DNA from 4 places in the Pseudomonas serbiensis genome. Region 3 is predicted to be linked to each of the others. Evidence: predicted binding sites of a transcription regulator. Region 3 holds the regulator's gene; each other region holds the start of a gene.
The links. Region 3 encodes sigma-54, which starts transcription at its own class of promoters, with help from an activator protein. Its sites were predicted from a motif close to ANTGGCATNNANNTTGCTNT; they were not measured.

Region 1: a site for sigma-54 is predicted at 2,175-2,194, ahead of Q6A51_RS06275 (flagellar basal body rod protein FlgF). Genes of this name have one in related genera too.
Region 2: a site for sigma-54 is predicted at 1,417-1,436, ahead of glnA (glutamate--ammonia ligase). Genes of this name have one in related genera too.
Region 4: a site for sigma-54 is predicted at 1,678-1,697, ahead of Q6A51_RS19765 (pilin). Genes of this name have one in related genera too.

What each region holds. Positions count from the first base shown of each region.
Region 1 is NZ_JAUQOO010000003.1:300,353-304,247, forward strand. Features, by position in the region: gene flgH (flagellar basal body L-ring protein FlgH) at 1-474, opposite strand, end outside; gene flgG (flagellar basal-body rod protein FlgG) at 547-1,335, opposite strand; gene Q6A51_RS06275 (flagellar basal body rod protein FlgF) at 1,382-2,122, opposite strand; gene Q6A51_RS06280 (hypothetical protein) at 2,403-2,594, shown strand; gene flgE (flagellar hook protein FlgE) at 2,697-3,895, opposite strand, start outside.
Region 2 is NZ_JAUQOO010000006.1:77,189-81,083, forward strand. Features, by position in the region: gene glnA (glutamate--ammonia ligase) at 1-1,318, opposite strand, end outside; gene thiI (tRNA uracil 4-sulfurtransferase ThiI) at 1,651-3,105, shown strand; gene typA (translational GTPase TypA) at 3,246-3,895, shown strand, end outside.
Region 3 is NZ_JAUQOO010000013.1:25,694-29,588, reverse strand. Features, by position in the region: gene lptA (lipopolysaccharide transport periplasmic protein LptA) at 1-435, shown strand, start outside; gene lptB (LPS export ABC transporter ATP-binding protein) at 436-1,161, shown strand; gene Q6A51_RS17035 (RNA polymerase factor sigma-54) at 1,346-2,839, shown strand; gene hpf (ribosome hibernation-promoting factor, HPF/YfiA family) at 2,916-3,224, shown strand; gene ptsN (PTS IIA-like nitrogen regulatory protein PtsN) at 3,236-3,700, shown strand; gene rapZ (RNase adapter RapZ) at 3,703-3,895, shown strand, end outside.
Region 4 is NZ_JAUQOO010000016.1:135,842-139,736, reverse strand. Features, by position in the region: gene Q6A51_RS19775 (ATP-grasp domain-containing protein) at 1-360, opposite strand, end outside; gene Q6A51_RS19770 (DUF1523 family protein) at 483-1,031, shown strand; gene Q6A51_RS19765 (pilin) at 1,202-1,633, opposite strand; gene pilB (type IV-A pilus assembly ATPase PilB) at 1,860-3,557, shown strand; gene Q6A51_RS19755 (type II secretion system F family protein) at 3,560-3,895, shown strand, end outside.

The DNA.
Region 1 (3,895 bases), on a different contig from region 3:
ATCAGCTACCGTCACCGTCACCGAACCGGTCAGGCTGTTGCTCTGGGCGGCCTGCCCCTGACCTGCGGTAGAACGTGCGCCCGTGTAGCCGGCATTGAGACTCAGGTCGTTACTGCCGATCGGGTTATTGGTCGTCAACCCGGAACCGAACAACGAAGTCAGACCCAGGTTGGCAGTGCTGTCCTTGGTAATGGCAGAACTGGCAGCCTTGCTGGAAGCCATACGCTCGGAAAGCGTGATGGTGATGATGTCACCCACCCGGAAGGCCTTGCGGTCGCCGTACAGGTTCTGCTCGAAACCGGCCTGATAGATCGCGCCATTGTTGGCAGCGGCAGACATGGGCGTGCGCGGCAACACCGGCGCGTAATAAGGGTCATTAGGCTTGGCAGAAGGCGCCACACAGCCTGACAGCAAAGCGATCCCGCACAAAGGGGCGATCAATACTGAAAAACGCAGAACACTAAGGCGTTTCATGACACTTGAAACCTCGCGGTGTAGCAGGCGCCGATCGGGCGCCCTGTCGATTTGAGCAGATACATCAGGGTCTTACAGATTCTGAGTCAGGTTCTGCAACATCTGGTCGGCAGTGGAGATCACTTTGGAGTTCATCTCGTAGGCGCGCTGAGTGGTGATCATGTTGACCAGCTCTTCAACCGTGCTCACGTTGGAGTTTTCGAGAGTGTTCTGCAGGGTCGTACCCAGACCGTTCAAGCCAGGAGTACCCACTTGAGGCGCGCCGCTGGAACCGGTTTCCAGGTACAGGTTGCCGCCAATGGCCTGCAGACCGGCCGGGTTGATGAACTCGGCAGTCTGAATATTGCCGATGACCTGCGGCGTTGCAGTAGCACCCGCCACAGTGATCGAAACAGTACCGTCCTGACCGACCGTGAAGGTCTGGGCGTTTTGTGGAACGACAATCGCAGGCTCCAGGGCATAGCCATTGGCAGTCACGATCTGGCCGTTGGCATCCAGGTGGAAAGTACCGTCGCGGCTGTAGGCGATGGTGCCGTCAGGCTGCGAGATCTGGAAGAAACCGCGACCATTGATTGCCAGGTCCAGAGGGTTTTCCGTGGTTTGCAGGCTGCCTGCGGTGAAGTTCTTTTGCGTGCCGACAATGCGCACACCGGTACCCAGTTGCAGACCGGACGGCAGTTCGCTGTCCTGGGTCGACTGAGCACCTGGCTGACGCTTGATCTGATAGAGCAAATCCTGGAATTCGGCACGATCACTCTTGAAACCTGTGGTCGAAACGTTCGCCAGGTTGTTGGAGATTGTGGTCAGGTTGGTGTCCTGAGCAGCGAGGCCGGTTTTCGCAACATATAGTGCAGGAAGCATTCGTTTTCTCCTCAAGCGCCGGATTGTCGACGCAAGCTGTCAATGGTTAGCCAAGTTGCAAGACGCGAGCCATCGCCTGATCATCTTCTTCAGCTGTTTTCATCATTTTGACGTGCAATTCAAACTGCCGGGCCAAGGCCAGTACCGAGGTCATTTCCTCCACGGCATTGACGTTGCTCGCCTGCAGAAAGCCGGACTCGACACGCACATTGGCGTCGACCGGCGCAGCCTGGCCACTCTTGGTGTGGATCAAACCGTCAGGGCCTTTTTCCATGGTGCTCAGGTCAGGGTTGACCAGCTTGATACGGTCAACTTCCGCCATGACCTGCGGGCTTTCACCCATCGAGCGAATACTGATCGTGCCGTCGGCACCGATTTCGATCTGCTGCTCAGGCGGCACGGCAATCGGCCCGCCGTTGCCCATGACCGGCAAACCACTGCCGTTGCGCAGCACACCCAGAGCATCGATATTCATGCCGGCACTGCGGGTATAGGCCTCACCACCATCGGCAGTCTGAACCGCAATCCAGCCATCACCCTTGACGGCGACATCCAGCTCACGACCGGTCTGGACCAGCGCGCCACCGGAAAAGTCAGTACCCGGACGTTCGCCCATCGCATAGGCACGCGAAGGCATGACCTCGCCAAATACCGGCATCGAACGGGCCTGTTGCAGGTCGCGCATGAAGCCATTGGTCGATACGTTAGCCAGGTTGTTGGCATGAACCTTTTGCGACTGAGCGTTTTCAGACGCCCCGCTCATTGCGACATAAAGCAACTTGTCCACAGTCTTCCTCCTCCGACAGACGCTTGCCGCCTGTAGCTGTTCTGCATGGGAGAAAGCAATTTTTGAACCAACTTTTCAGAATGGATACAAACGCCTGATTCTCTTGTAAAAACCGGAGCATGCCGGACAACCTTCGGCACCGCGCCACACAAGAGCGGCGGTAGATTGCCGCCACCCAGCCAACCCGCCTGACACACCGCCAAAAAAACTTCGCTCACCCTGACCGATACGCCTGACGAGGGTGATAATCTTGCCGGGAACCCACATAACGGGAATCGTCATGCACTTTCGAGCGCGTCTTCTCGCCAGCATTGCAGCCCTGCTGATGACCAGCCCCCTCCTCGCCCAGGCCGCTCCTGCGCCTTATTACAGATGGCAGGGCGACAGCAGGATCGTCTGCGCCCAGACCAGCCCGGGACCGGGATGGAAACGACTGAACGGCTCGTTTATCAAGTCCGACTGCTCGGTCTGAACAGCACCCCGAAAAGCGCTCCCTGCATCGGATTTCACAACCGCCACAAACAAGAAAGCCCCTCGCAAGGGGCTTTCTTCAACACTTCATCAAACCTGATTATCAGGTCATCTGAATAGTGGTCTGCATGATGGTGCTTTCAGTCGAAATGGTTTTCGCATTCGCCTGATAGTTGCTTTGCGCCTTGATCAGGTTGACCAGCTCCAGTGTCAGATCGACGTTGGAGTCTTCCAGCGCCTGGCCCGTGATGTAACCCAGAGTGCCTGACTGCGGAACACCGGTCACAGGCAAACCAGAGGCGAAGGTTTCACGCCAGTTAGTACCACCCGCCGGAGAGAGCCCCTGCACGTTGGCGAATGTCGTCAGAGAAACCTGACCAATCACCTTCGACTGACCATTTGTGTAGGACGCAAACAGGTTGCCACTGGCATCCACGCTCATATCCTTGATCTGTCCGGCTGCATAACCATTCTGGGTCTGAGTGATAGGACCCGAAACAGAAGCCGTCTGGGTAGCCTGAGTCATGTCCAGCCTGATACCCGAAGTGACGCCAACAGCACCGTTGGCAACCCAGGTCGCCGAGGTACCCGTACCGGTTTGCATGGCAGGGACCCAATTGTTGACCTGGAAAGTACCATCGGCATTGACTGCAACGTTGGTACTGGCCGACGGAACAGACGGGGTTGCCGCCGTATTGATGACCATGTTGCCGGACGTGTCGAAAGTCAGGTCGTTACGGTCAGCTGTGGTACTGGCCGGGTTGCTGATACTGCGACCATCGATCAGCGAATACATGGCCCAGGTGTTGGTACCTGTTTTAGCCAGGTAAGTTTCCAGAGAGTGCTCGTTACCCTGAGAATCGAAGACCTTGGTGCTATAGGTAAAGTTATAGCTATTGGTATTCGTCGCATCGAAAGGCGTGATAGTCGGAACTGTAGAGGTCGAATTAAGGTTGGCGACGTTGGTGATAATGCTGGTCGGACTCGCCGCCTGATTTGAACTGTCAACCCTCAGGTTGCCCGAGACACCAACAGCAACATTGCCGTTCGCATCAACGTTGTAACCCTGAAGATTCATACCCGCACTATTGACGACGAAGCCATCCTTGTCGGTACGGAATGCACCGGCACGGGTATAGAGCGTCTCGCCGCTGTTGCTGAGCATGAAGAAGCCATTACCGTTGATTGCCAGGTCCAGACTGTTACCCGTCCCAGTGGTAAGACCGCCTTGGGCAAACTGCTGAGAAACGGCAGCCGTGGTCACGCCACTACCAATACTGGTGCCGCCGGAAGTGCCACGAA
Region 2 (3,895 bases), on a different contig from region 3:
CGATGAAGTCGTCGCTGAAAACGCCGCCTTTGGTCAGGAACGCACGACCTTTGTCCAGCTCTTCCAGGGCTTCTTTCAGGCTGCCGCAAACTTGTGGGATCTCTTTCGCCTCTTCAGGCGGCAGGTCATACAGGTTCTTGTCAGCTGCATCGCCAGGGTGGATCTTGTTCTGGATGCCGTCCAGGCCAGCCATCAACAGTGCAGCGAATGCCAGGTACGGGTTGGCTGCTGGATCCGGGAAGCGGGCTTCGATACGACGGCCGCGTGGGCTGGAGACGTAAGGAATACGGATCGAAGCGGAACGGTTGCGAGCCGAGTAGGCCAGCATTACCGGAGCTTCGAAACCTGGGACCAGACGCTTGTAGGAGTTGGTCGACGGGTTGGTGAAGCCGTTCAGAGCCTTACCGTGCTTGATGATACCGCCGATGAAGTACAGAGCGGTGTCGGACAGGCCGGCATAGCCTTCGCCAGCGAAGGTGTTCTTGCCATCTTTGGCGATGGACAGGTGAACGTGCATGCCCGAACCGTTGTCGCCGTACAGAGGCTTCGGCATGAAGGTCGCAGTGCGGCCATAGGCATCGGCTACGTTGTGAACAACGTATTTCAGGGTTTGAACTTCGTCAGCTTTCTTCACCAGGGTGTTGAACTTGACGCCGATTTCGTTCTGGCCGGCAGTTGCCACTTCGTGGTGGTGAACTTCGACGATCTGGCCCATTTCTTCCAGAGCGTTGCACATTGCGGTGCGGATTTCGTGGTCGTGGTCGACCGGTGGAACCGGGAAGTAGCCGCCTTTGATACCTGGACGGTGGCCTTTGTTGCCGCCTTCCACGTCCTGGTCAGTCATCCACGAGCCTTGCTCGGAGAAGATCTTGAACATGGAGCCGGAGATGTCGGACTTGTATTTGACCGAGTCGAAGATGAAGAACTCAGGCTCCGGACCGACGAATACGGTGTCACCGATACCGGTAGTCTTCAGGTATTCCTCTGCCCGGTGAGCGATGGCGCGTGGGTCGCGATCGTAGCCTTGCATGGTCGAAGGTTCGATGATGTCGCAGACCAGGATCAGGGTCGGCTCTTCGGTGAATGGGTCCAGCACGGCGGAGTCGTCGTCCGGCAGCAGGATCATGTCGGAAGCTTCGATGCCTTTCCAGCCTTCGATGGAGGAACCGTCGAACATCTTGCCGACTTCGAAGAAGTCGTCGTCCAGCGCGTCGCGAGCAGGCATCGTGACGTGTTGCTGCTTGCCTTTGGTGTCAGTGAAGCGCAGATCAATCCATTTAACGTCATGATCTTTGATGAGTTGAACCGACTTCGACATGGTGTCCTCCGGGTGGCTAGGGCCTGGTTATGGTTATGGCCCCTTAAATTTGGGTGATGCCGGCGCAGATACTCTGCCAAGGCAACCTGCCTCACAAGGGAGCAATTTGCATGCCAGTGCCCCGAGTTGGGTTTTTCGCCCCAAACAGAGCCTTTTCGGAGTCAAAAACGGATTTATCGGCAAAATGACGCACCTTTATGGGGCTTTAAAATGCCTTGGCGTGCTTTTTTGGTGCGACGATGATTGGTAGTACGATAACTGGTTAAACCTTGAGCAATTTCCGCTATAATCCGCGCCCCCCTTTTTCGGCCGGCACCTCACGTACCGTTTCCATGAAGCTAATCGTTAAAGTTTTTCCCGAAATCACCATCAAAAGCCCGCCGGTGCGCAAGAAGTTCATCCGCCAGCTGGCCAAGAACATTCGTACCGTGCTCCGGGAACTGGACGCGGACATTGTCGTGGGTGGCGTATGGGACAATCTTGAGGTCGAAACAAGGCTGACCGATCCCAAAGTCCTGCAGGGCATCACCGAGCGCCTGAGCTGCATGCCGGGTATCGCCAATTTCCTGCAGGTTGCCGAGTATCCGCTGGGTGATCTGGATGACATCGTTGCCAAATGCAGGACGCATTACGGCGACCTGCTGCCCGGCAAGATGTTTTCGGTGCGCTGCAAGCGTGCAGGGCGGCATGATTTCAGCTCCATGGACGTCGAAAAATACGTCGGCAGCAAGTTGCGCCAGCAGTGCGGCGCTGCCGGTATCGAGCTGCGAAAGCCCGAACTCGTCGTGCGTATGGAAATCCGCGACCAGCGTCTGTTTGTCATTCATGACCAGCATCAGGGCATGGGCGGTTATCCGCTGGGCGCGCTGGAGCAGACCCTGGTCCTCATGTCGGGCGGTTTCGACTCGACCGTTGCGGCTTACCAGATCATGCGTCGTGGCCTCATGGCGCACTTCTGCTTCTTTAATCTGGGTGGCCGCGCTCATGAGCTGGGTGTTATGGAAGTCGCCCATTTCATCTGGAAGAAGTACGGCAGTTCCCAGCGAGTGCTGTTTGTCAGCGTGCCTTTCGAGGAAGTTCTGGGAGAAATTCTGCAGAAAGTCGATAACAGTCATATGGGTGTAGTTTTGAAGCGTATGATGTTACGCGCTGCCTCATCTGTTGCCGACCGTCTCGAAATCGATGTGCTGGTGACCGGTGAAGCGATTTCGCAGGTGTCCAGCCAGACGCTGCCCAATCTTTCGGTCATCGATTCGGCTACCGACAAACTGGTGCTGCGGCCACTGATTGCCAGCCACAAGCAGGACATCGTCGATCTGGCGACTGAAATCGGCACTGCCGAATTCGCCCGGCACATGCCTGAATATTGCGGGGTGATTTCGGTCAACCCCAAGACCAACGCCAAGCGTAACCGCGTTGAGTACGAAGAGAAGCAGTTTGACATGGCTGTTCTCGAGCGAGCGCTCGAGCGTGCCAGGCTGGTGACCATCGATCGGGTGATCGACGATCTGAGCCAGAATGTCGAAATAGAGGAAGTCAGCCAGGCGCTGGCCAGCCAGGTCATCATCGACATCCGTCACCCGGATGCCCAGGAAGACCTGCCGCTGGAAGTGCCGGGCATAGAAATACAGACGCTGCCGTTCTATGCATTGAACAGCCGCTTCAAGGAACTGGATAACACGCGCCAGTACCTGTTGTATTGCGACAAAGGCGTCATGAGTCGCCTGCATGCTCACCATCTGCTCAGTGAGGGGCATGCCAATGTGCGCGTTTATCGACCGAGCTAAGTGCCCGGGGCTGTTTGCCTGTGGCTTGCGTCACCGGCCCCCCGACACCAGTCGTCAAGCCGTAACGGCTTTTGCCGACTCAATGTTAATTGCTGCCTGACAACAGTCAGCTCACCGAATCCTCTGATCGAGATACACAAGTGATCGAAAATCTACGTAACATCGCCATCATTGCTCACGTTGACCATGGCAAAACTACCCTGGTAGACAAACTTCTGCGTCAGTCCGGCACTCTGGAGCGTAACGAGCTCAACGACGAGCGCGTCATGGACTCCAACGACCAGGAGAAAGAGCGCGGTATTACCATTCTCGCGAAGAACACCGCGATCAACTGGAATGGCTACCACATCAACATCGTGGACACCCCTGGCCACGCCGACTTCGGTGGTGAAGTAGAGCGCGTGATGTCGATGGTCGACTCCGTTCTGCTGCTGGTTGACGCTCAAGACGGCCCTATGCCGCAAACCCGTTTCGTGACCAAGAAGGCTTTCGAAGCCGGCCTGCGTCCAATCGTGGTCATCAACAAGGTTGACCGTCCAGGCGCGCGTCCTGACTGGGTTCTGGACCAGATCTTCGACCTGTTCGACAACCTGGGTGCCACCGAAGAACAGCTGGACTTCAAAGTCGTCTACGCCTCGGCCCTGAACGGTATTGCCGGTCTGGACCACACCGAAATGGCTGAAGACATGACCCCGCTGTACCAGTCGATCGTCGACAACGTACCTGCGCCGTCGGTTGACCGCGATGGTCCGTTCCAGATGCAGATCTCCGCTCTGGACTACAACAGCTT
Region 3 (3,895 bases):
GACGACGCGCAGCTCGATGACAAGAAAGGCGTTGCCACCTACAAAGGTAACGTCATCATCACTCAGGGTTCGATGAAGATCACCGGCAACACCGTGACCATCACTCGTAATGCCCAAGGCGAAGTCGACGTATTCACCTCCGTCGGCAACCTTGCCTATTACGAGCAGAAACCCTCGGTAGACAAGCCGATCGTGCAGGCTTATGGCGTGACCATCCAGTATTACGCGGCACAAGACCGCATCGTGCTGATCGACAAGGCCAAGGTCATCAATGACGGCAACACCTCCGAAGGCGAGAAGATCGTCTACGACACCGTGAAGCAGATCGTCACTGCCGGCCGCGCCAATGGCGGCTCCAAAGTGACTGCGCCACGCCCGCGGATCGACATGGTCATCCAGCCCAAAAAGAAAACCGAACAGCAGAAGGCCCAGTAAATGGCGACGCTTAAAGCCCAGCACCTGGCTAAAAGCTACAAGAGTCGTCAGGTCGTACGCGATGTCAGCCTGTCCATCGACAGCGGTCAGATCGTAGGCTTGCTCGGCCCTAACGGTGCAGGCAAGACGACCTGCTTCTACATGATTGTCGGCCTGGTACAGGCCGATCAGGGCCGCGTCCTGATCGATGACCTCGATGTCAGCCACCAGCCGATGCACGGTCGCGCCCGTGCCGGTATTGGCTACCTGCCACAGGAAGCCTCGATCTTCCGCAAGCTGTCCGTGGCCGACAACATCATGGCCATCCTTGAAACCCGCAAGGAACTCGACGGCGCTGCACGTCGCAAGGAGCTGGAAAGCCTGCTTCAGGAATTCCACATCACCCATATCCGCGACAACCTGGGCATGAGCCTTTCGGGTGGCGAACGTCGCCGCGTGGAAATTGCCCGCGCACTGGCCACCGCCCCCAAGTTCATCCTGCTCGATGAGCCTTTCGCAGGCGTTGACCCCATCTCGGTGGGCGATATCAAACAGATCATTCATCACCTGAAAGCCAAGGGCATCGGCGTGCTGATCACCGATCACAACGTCCGCGAAACCCTGGATATCTGCGAAACCGCTTACATCGTCAACGATGGACAACTGATTGCCGAAGGCGACTCGCAAACCATTCTGGCCAACCAGTTGGTGAAAGAAGTCTACCTCGGCCACGAGTTCCGCCTGTAGTCGACCCTGTGTGAGCTCTTTTGATGCGAGCTTTGCCTGGACATCCTGTTGACAATGCATTTTTTGTCATGATGCTCTAGGCAAACACTTCAGATTCAGGCATATAACTTGCTTAAGCTGGCGCTTCGGCGCCCTGTAGTGGATGGCGCATGTGCGCCGGCGAATAAGGTGTTTAGCCCCTGCCATGAAACCATCGCTAGTCTTGAGAATGGGCCAGCAGCTGACGATGACGCCGCAGCTGCAACAGGCTATCCGCTTGCTCCAGTTATCGACCCTGGACCTCCAGCAAGAGATTCAGGAAGCACTGGAATCCAACCCTATGCTGGAACGTCAGGAAGAAGGCGACGACTTCGACAACTCCGACCCTCTGGCTGACAACATCGAGCAAAAGCCCAATACAGACGTTCAGGAACCCAGCTACCAGGAAACCGCACCGACTGTGGATAACCTGGAAGACGGCGAGTGGAACGAACGCATTCCAAACGAATTACCTGTCGACACCGCCTGGGAAGATGTCTATCAGACCAGCGCCAGCAGCCTGCCCAGCAACGATGACGATGAATGGGACTTCACCACCCGTACATCCGCTGGCGAAAGCCTGCAAAGCCACCTGCTATGGCAATTGAATGTCGCGCCGATGTCCGACAAGGACCGGCTGATTGCCGTCACCCTGATCGACTGCATCAATAACCAGGGTTATCTCGACGAAACCCTCGAAGAGATAGTCGAAGCCTTCGACCCCGAACTGGATATCGAACTCGACGAAATCGAAGCCGTTCTGCACCGCATTCAGCAATTTGAACCCGCTGGTATCGGCGCTCGCAACCTGAGCGAATGCCTGTTGCTGCAACTGCGTCAGTTGCCGGTAAAAACCCGCTGGCTCGCAGAAGCACAGCGCCTGGTAACCGACTACATCGATCTGCTGGGCAGCCGCGACTATACGCAGCTCATGCGCCGCATGAAGCTCAAGGAAGACGAACTGCGCCAGGTCATCGAACTGGTCCAGAGCCTTAATCCTCGCCCCGGCTCCCAGATCGAGTCCACAGAAGCCGAATACGTCGTGCCCGACGTGATCGTACGCAAGGACAACGAACGCTGGCTGGTAGAGCTGAATCAGGAGTCGGTACCGCGCCTGCGCGTCAACCCTCAGTACGCCGGATTCGTGCGCCGTGCCGACACCAGCGCCGACAACACCTTCATGCGCAACCAGTTGCAGGAAGCACGCTGGTTCATCAAGAGCCTGCAAAGCCGCAACGAAACACTGATGAAGGTTGCCACCCAGATCGTCGAGCACCAGCGCGGTTTTCTCGAATACGGCGATGAGGCCATGAAACCGCTCGTCCTGCATGACATCGCCGAAGCGGTAGGCATGCACGAGTCGACGATTTCCCGCGTGACCACTCAGAAGTTCATGCACACCCCAAGGGGCATTTACGAGCTGAAATACTTCTTTTCCAGCCACGTAAGCACCTCCGAAGGCGGCGAATGCTCTTCGACAGCTATCCGCGCAATCATTAAAAAACTGGTTGCTGCCGAAAATCAGAAAAAGCCGTTGAGTGATAGCAAGATCGCTGGTTTACTGGAGGCACAAGGCATTCAAGTAGCCCGTCGCACAGTTGCCAAGTACCGCGAATCACTGGGGATTGCACCTTCGAGTGAACGCAAGCGACTGATGTGATGCAGGCAGAGCCACAGCGTTCCAGCGGCAGGACTCAACACCTGCCTCTTTATGCACTGGCAAAGGAGAAAGCTGTATGCAAGTCAATATCAGTGGACACCAACTGGAAGTGACCAAGCCCCTTCGTGAATACGTTGAGCTCAAGCTCAAGAAGCTCGAAGGGCATTTTGACAAGATTACTAATGTGCAGGTCACGCTGGCTGTCGAGAAGCTGAAACAGAAAATCGAAGCCACTCTGCACATCCATGGTGGAGAGGTCGTAGCCAACGCCGAACATGACGACATGTACGCGGCAATCGACCTTCTCACTGATAAGCTCGACAGACAATTGCTCAAGCATAAGGAGAAGCAGCAGAACATCCTTAAAGGTGCGACAGCTCGCTGACACTCATCCCAATGATCCGACTTGAAAATATCCTGACCCCCGGCCGTTCATGCGTGAACGTGTCGGGCGGCAGTAAAAAACGTGTACTCGAACAAATTGCCAACCTGATCGGTCGTGAAGTACCGAGCATGGATCAGCAAAGTGTGTTTGAAAGCCTTGTTGCCCGCGAAAAACTGGGATCTACCGGTTTCGGCAACGGCATTGCCATCCCCCATTGCCGCCTTGCAGGCTGTGAAACGCCTGTCAGCGCTGTTATGCGCCTGGAATCCCCCATCGATTTCGACGCCATCGATGGCGCCCCGGTAGACCTGCTATTCGTCCTGCTCGTCCCGGAAGCTGCTACCGATGAACACCTGGAGCTGCTGCGCCAGATAGCCAGTATGCTTGACCGCACAGAAGTACGTGACCGCCTACGCAGTGCCGAAAGCGGTGAAACGCTTTATAAAGTGGTGCTGGACGTACAGAACGGTAACTGATCATGCGCATGATCGTCGTCAGTGGTCGCTCAGGCTCCGGCAAGAGCACAGCTCTGGATGTACTGGAGGACAACGGTTTCTATTGCGTTGACAACCTCCCTGCCGGCCTGCTGCCTGAACTGGCCGAACGCGCCCTGATAAACACCGAACTGGCCGAACCGCTGCTGGCGGTGTCCATTGATGCACGCAACCTCC
Region 4 (3,895 bases), on a different contig from region 3:
CTGCTCGGCGGCGGCAGTAAAAAGGCTTTTGTCGTCTACATTGAGAAAGGTCTGCATGCTGGTACCGCCGGTAACCAGGTCAAAACCCTCGGCCACGAAACGCTCACGATGTGCCTCATAAAAACTGCCGACACGCCCGGCGATAATGACTTTGACACCCAGTTCACGGGCCGTCTCAAGAACCCAGTCAATGCGCTCAGCGTTATTGCGGGGCTCCTGCAAGGCAACGTCGGCCTGCCCGGTAATTTCCGAGCGATCCTGGCGATGGGAAGCGATAATCCGCACCGATGCCGGCAAGGCATCACGCGCGCCCATGATGACTTCGCGCTGGCTGGACTGCCCTTCAAGGAACCAAATCATGTGACTCTCCAGAAGACAAAGCAGCTTTCTAAGCAGCTTTGTCGAATTTTGTAATAACTGTTTTGCTTCAAAATGTTCGGATTAGGGCAAAGTCACGCCATTTTTCACTAGGGGACAATGACATGAAGTGGCTCAAGCGGTCGATTTGGCTTTTGGTTTTCGTTGCATTCGGGATCGGCGCACTCAGCCTCTACTACGTCTTGCCGCGTCATGATGTCGTGATGGTCACGGGTGTGGAAGTAAAAAGAATGGACGCAGACGGCGTGATCAACGCCGACAACGTGGCCGACGGCCCGACCCGCGATGTCTACTTCATCAACACCGAAGACCCGGACACCAAGAAAGTCGTGGTCTACCGCAACGAAGACACCGGCTGGAGCTTCCCGTGGTACTTCAAGTTCGACTCGGCAGATATCCAGGCCAAGGCCCAGGGCTATTCCCGTGACTCGCAGCAACTGGCACTGATCCGCTACTACGGCTGGCGCATCCAGATCCTGTCGATGTTCCCCAACATCACCGAGATCGAAATCACCAGCAACCGCGACCAACCGTTCCCGATCTTCAACGCGATCTTCTTCAGCGTGCTGATTCTGCTGGTGCTGGTCGTGGTGATTGTGGTCAAGCGCCGGTTTCGCAAGCAGCCGCGGGTGGATGGGGTTGTGAGGGGGTAGGAATTTATTTGCGACGGGCAAGTTCATCCGGCAGAGATATGGCGTTTGGGGTGTGCCGTCTCGCGAATGAATTCGCTCCTACCGGGAAGTACAGAAACCAAAAGCCCGATCAGTGATGATCGGGCTTTTGGTTTTATGCCGTCAGATACAGCCGTTGCTTCGACTGTGATTCAACGGCAGTTAGCTGGACGGTACTGGGCAATGATTGTGCCCGTATTGCATGTCCAGTTAATAGTGTTGTTAGTAGTGCCGGCGGTGACAGGACTCAACACGAAAGTCTGGTTGCGAATTACCGTGTTAACAGGCGCATCGTTACGTGAAAGCGCAGTAATAACACCGTTCGCGATTGTAACACTTGCAGTGTAAGTGCCAGATGCGCCGCCATATCCTGCAGCAGCGTTATCGGCGGGAAGCACGCCAGTTGTCTGGAAAGATTCAGTAACGGCAACCTTAGCACCATCCGTGAGCGCAGCAAGCTCCGCTACTTGAGCACGGATTGTGTAGTCCTGATATGCAGGGATGGCCACCGCTGCAAGAATACCGACGATAGCCACAACGATCATGAGCTCGATGAGCGTAAAACCTTTTTGTACTGTTTTCATGTACTTCTCCGAGGCGTCAATTTTTTAGGTGCCTTACCTGGGTAAAAGCATAGGCCGTGCCAACGCAAGCCAAGCCTCAAGTCATTGACCAAAATCAACTTCTCTTCAACATTTCAACCTTCAGAAATCATCAGAAACTGACAATTTTCGTCACATGCCACACTGCCATTTGGCAGCACAGCCCGACTGCGCTATAAACCTCACACTGTCTGTGTCTGGTGGTTTTATGTCTGATGTCGTCCTCACCGGTCTTGCCAAGCAATTGGTCGAAGCCGAGCTTCTCACTGAAAAAACTGCGCAGCAGGCTTACCAACAGGCACGGCGCGACAAGATTTCGTTGGTCAGCTATCTGGTACAGAACAAACTGGTTAAAAGTCTGGTGCTGGCAGAGTTGGCATCCGATCAGTTCGGCGTGCCCTTTCTCGACCTCAACTGCCTGGACAAGGAAAGCCAGCCCAAGGGACTGGTCAGTGAAAAGCTGGTGCGCCAGCATCATGCCCTGCCTTTATGGCGGCGCGGCAACAAGCTGTTCGTGGGCGTATCGGACCCCACCAACCATCAAGCCGTGACCGATATACAGTTCAGCACAGGCCTCAATACCGAAGCGATTCTGGTAGAGGACGACAAGCTTAGCGACGCCATTGATAAGCTCTTTGACTCTGGCATGGGCTTGGGAGACATGTCCGATGTGGATCTGGGCCTTGATCTCGAACCTGTCGATACCGGAAAAGAGACCACCCTTAGCGGACAAGGTGACGCCGATGATGCTCCGGTGGTGCGCTTCGTCAACAAGATGCTTATGGACGCCATACGCCTTGGGTCTTCAGACCTGCACTTCGAGCCGTACGAAAAAGTCTTTCGCGTGCGCTTTCGTACCGATGGCATTTTGCACGAGGCCGCCAAACCGCCTATCCATCTGGCAAGCCGGATTGCCGCACGCCTGAAAGTCATGGCCAGCCTGGATATCTCGGAGCGGCGCAAACCTCAGGATGGTCGGGTCAAACTGCGCGTATCCAAAAGCAAGGCCATCGATTTTCGTATGAACACCCTGCCGACGCTGTGGGGCGAAAAGATCGTGATGCGGATCCTAGACCCCACCAGCGCCCAGATGGGTATCGATGCGCTGGGGTATGAGCCGGAGCAAAAGGCTCTTTATCTGGAAGCTCTCAAACAGCCGCAAGGGATGATCCTGGTCACAGGCCCGACAGGCTCGGGTAAAACCGTTTCGCTCTATACCGGCCTGAATATCCTCAATACCGTGGATATCAATATTTCTACCGCCGAAGACCCTGTGGAAATCAACCTGGAAGGCATCAATCAGGTCAACGTCAACCCGCGCCAGGGCATGGACTTTTCCCAGGCGCTACGGGCCTTTTTGCGTCAGGACCCGGACGTCATCATGGTGGGCGAGATCCGCGACCTGGAAACTGCAGAAATCGCGATCAAGGCCTCCCAGACCGGCCATATGGTGCTTTCCACCCTGCACACCAATAGCGCGGCGGAAACGCTAACACGCCTGCACCATATGGGCGTCGCAGCCTTTAACATTGCCACGGCTATCAACCTGATCATTGCCCAGCGCCTGGCCCGTAAACTCTGCCCTCACTGCAAAAAAGAGATCGATGTTCCACGGGAAACCCTGCTCAAGGAAGGCTTCCCGGAATCGGAAATCGGCAAGTTCAAGATCTACGGCCCCGTTGGCTGCGATAACTGCAATGGCGGCTATAGAGGCCGGGTCGGTATTTACGAAGTGGTCAAGAAAACACCGGAGCTGGAACGCATCATCATGGAAGAAGGCAACGCATTGGACATTTCAAAACAGATGCGCAAGGACGGCTTCAGTGATTTACGCACTTCTGGCTTGCACAAAGCCATGCAGGGCATTACCAGTCTTGAAGAAGTCAACCGCGTGACCAAGGATTAAACATGGCTAGCAAGGCAGTCAAAGTCACTGTTTACACGTGGGAAGGCCTGGACAAGAAAGGCGCGAAAATGCGTGGTGAGTTGAGCGGCCATAACCCGGCACTTATCAAGGCCCAGTTGCGCAAGCAAGGCATTAACCCCACCAAGGTACGCAAAAAAGCCGTCTCGCTATTCGGTAAAGGCAAGAAGATCAAACCGCTGGATATCGCCTTTTTCTCACGGCAAATGGCAACGATGATGAAAGCGGGGGTTCCGCTGCTACACTCGTTCGACATCATCAGCGAGGGTGCCGAAAACCCGAATATGCGGTCGCTGGTGGACTTCCTGAAACAGGAAGTC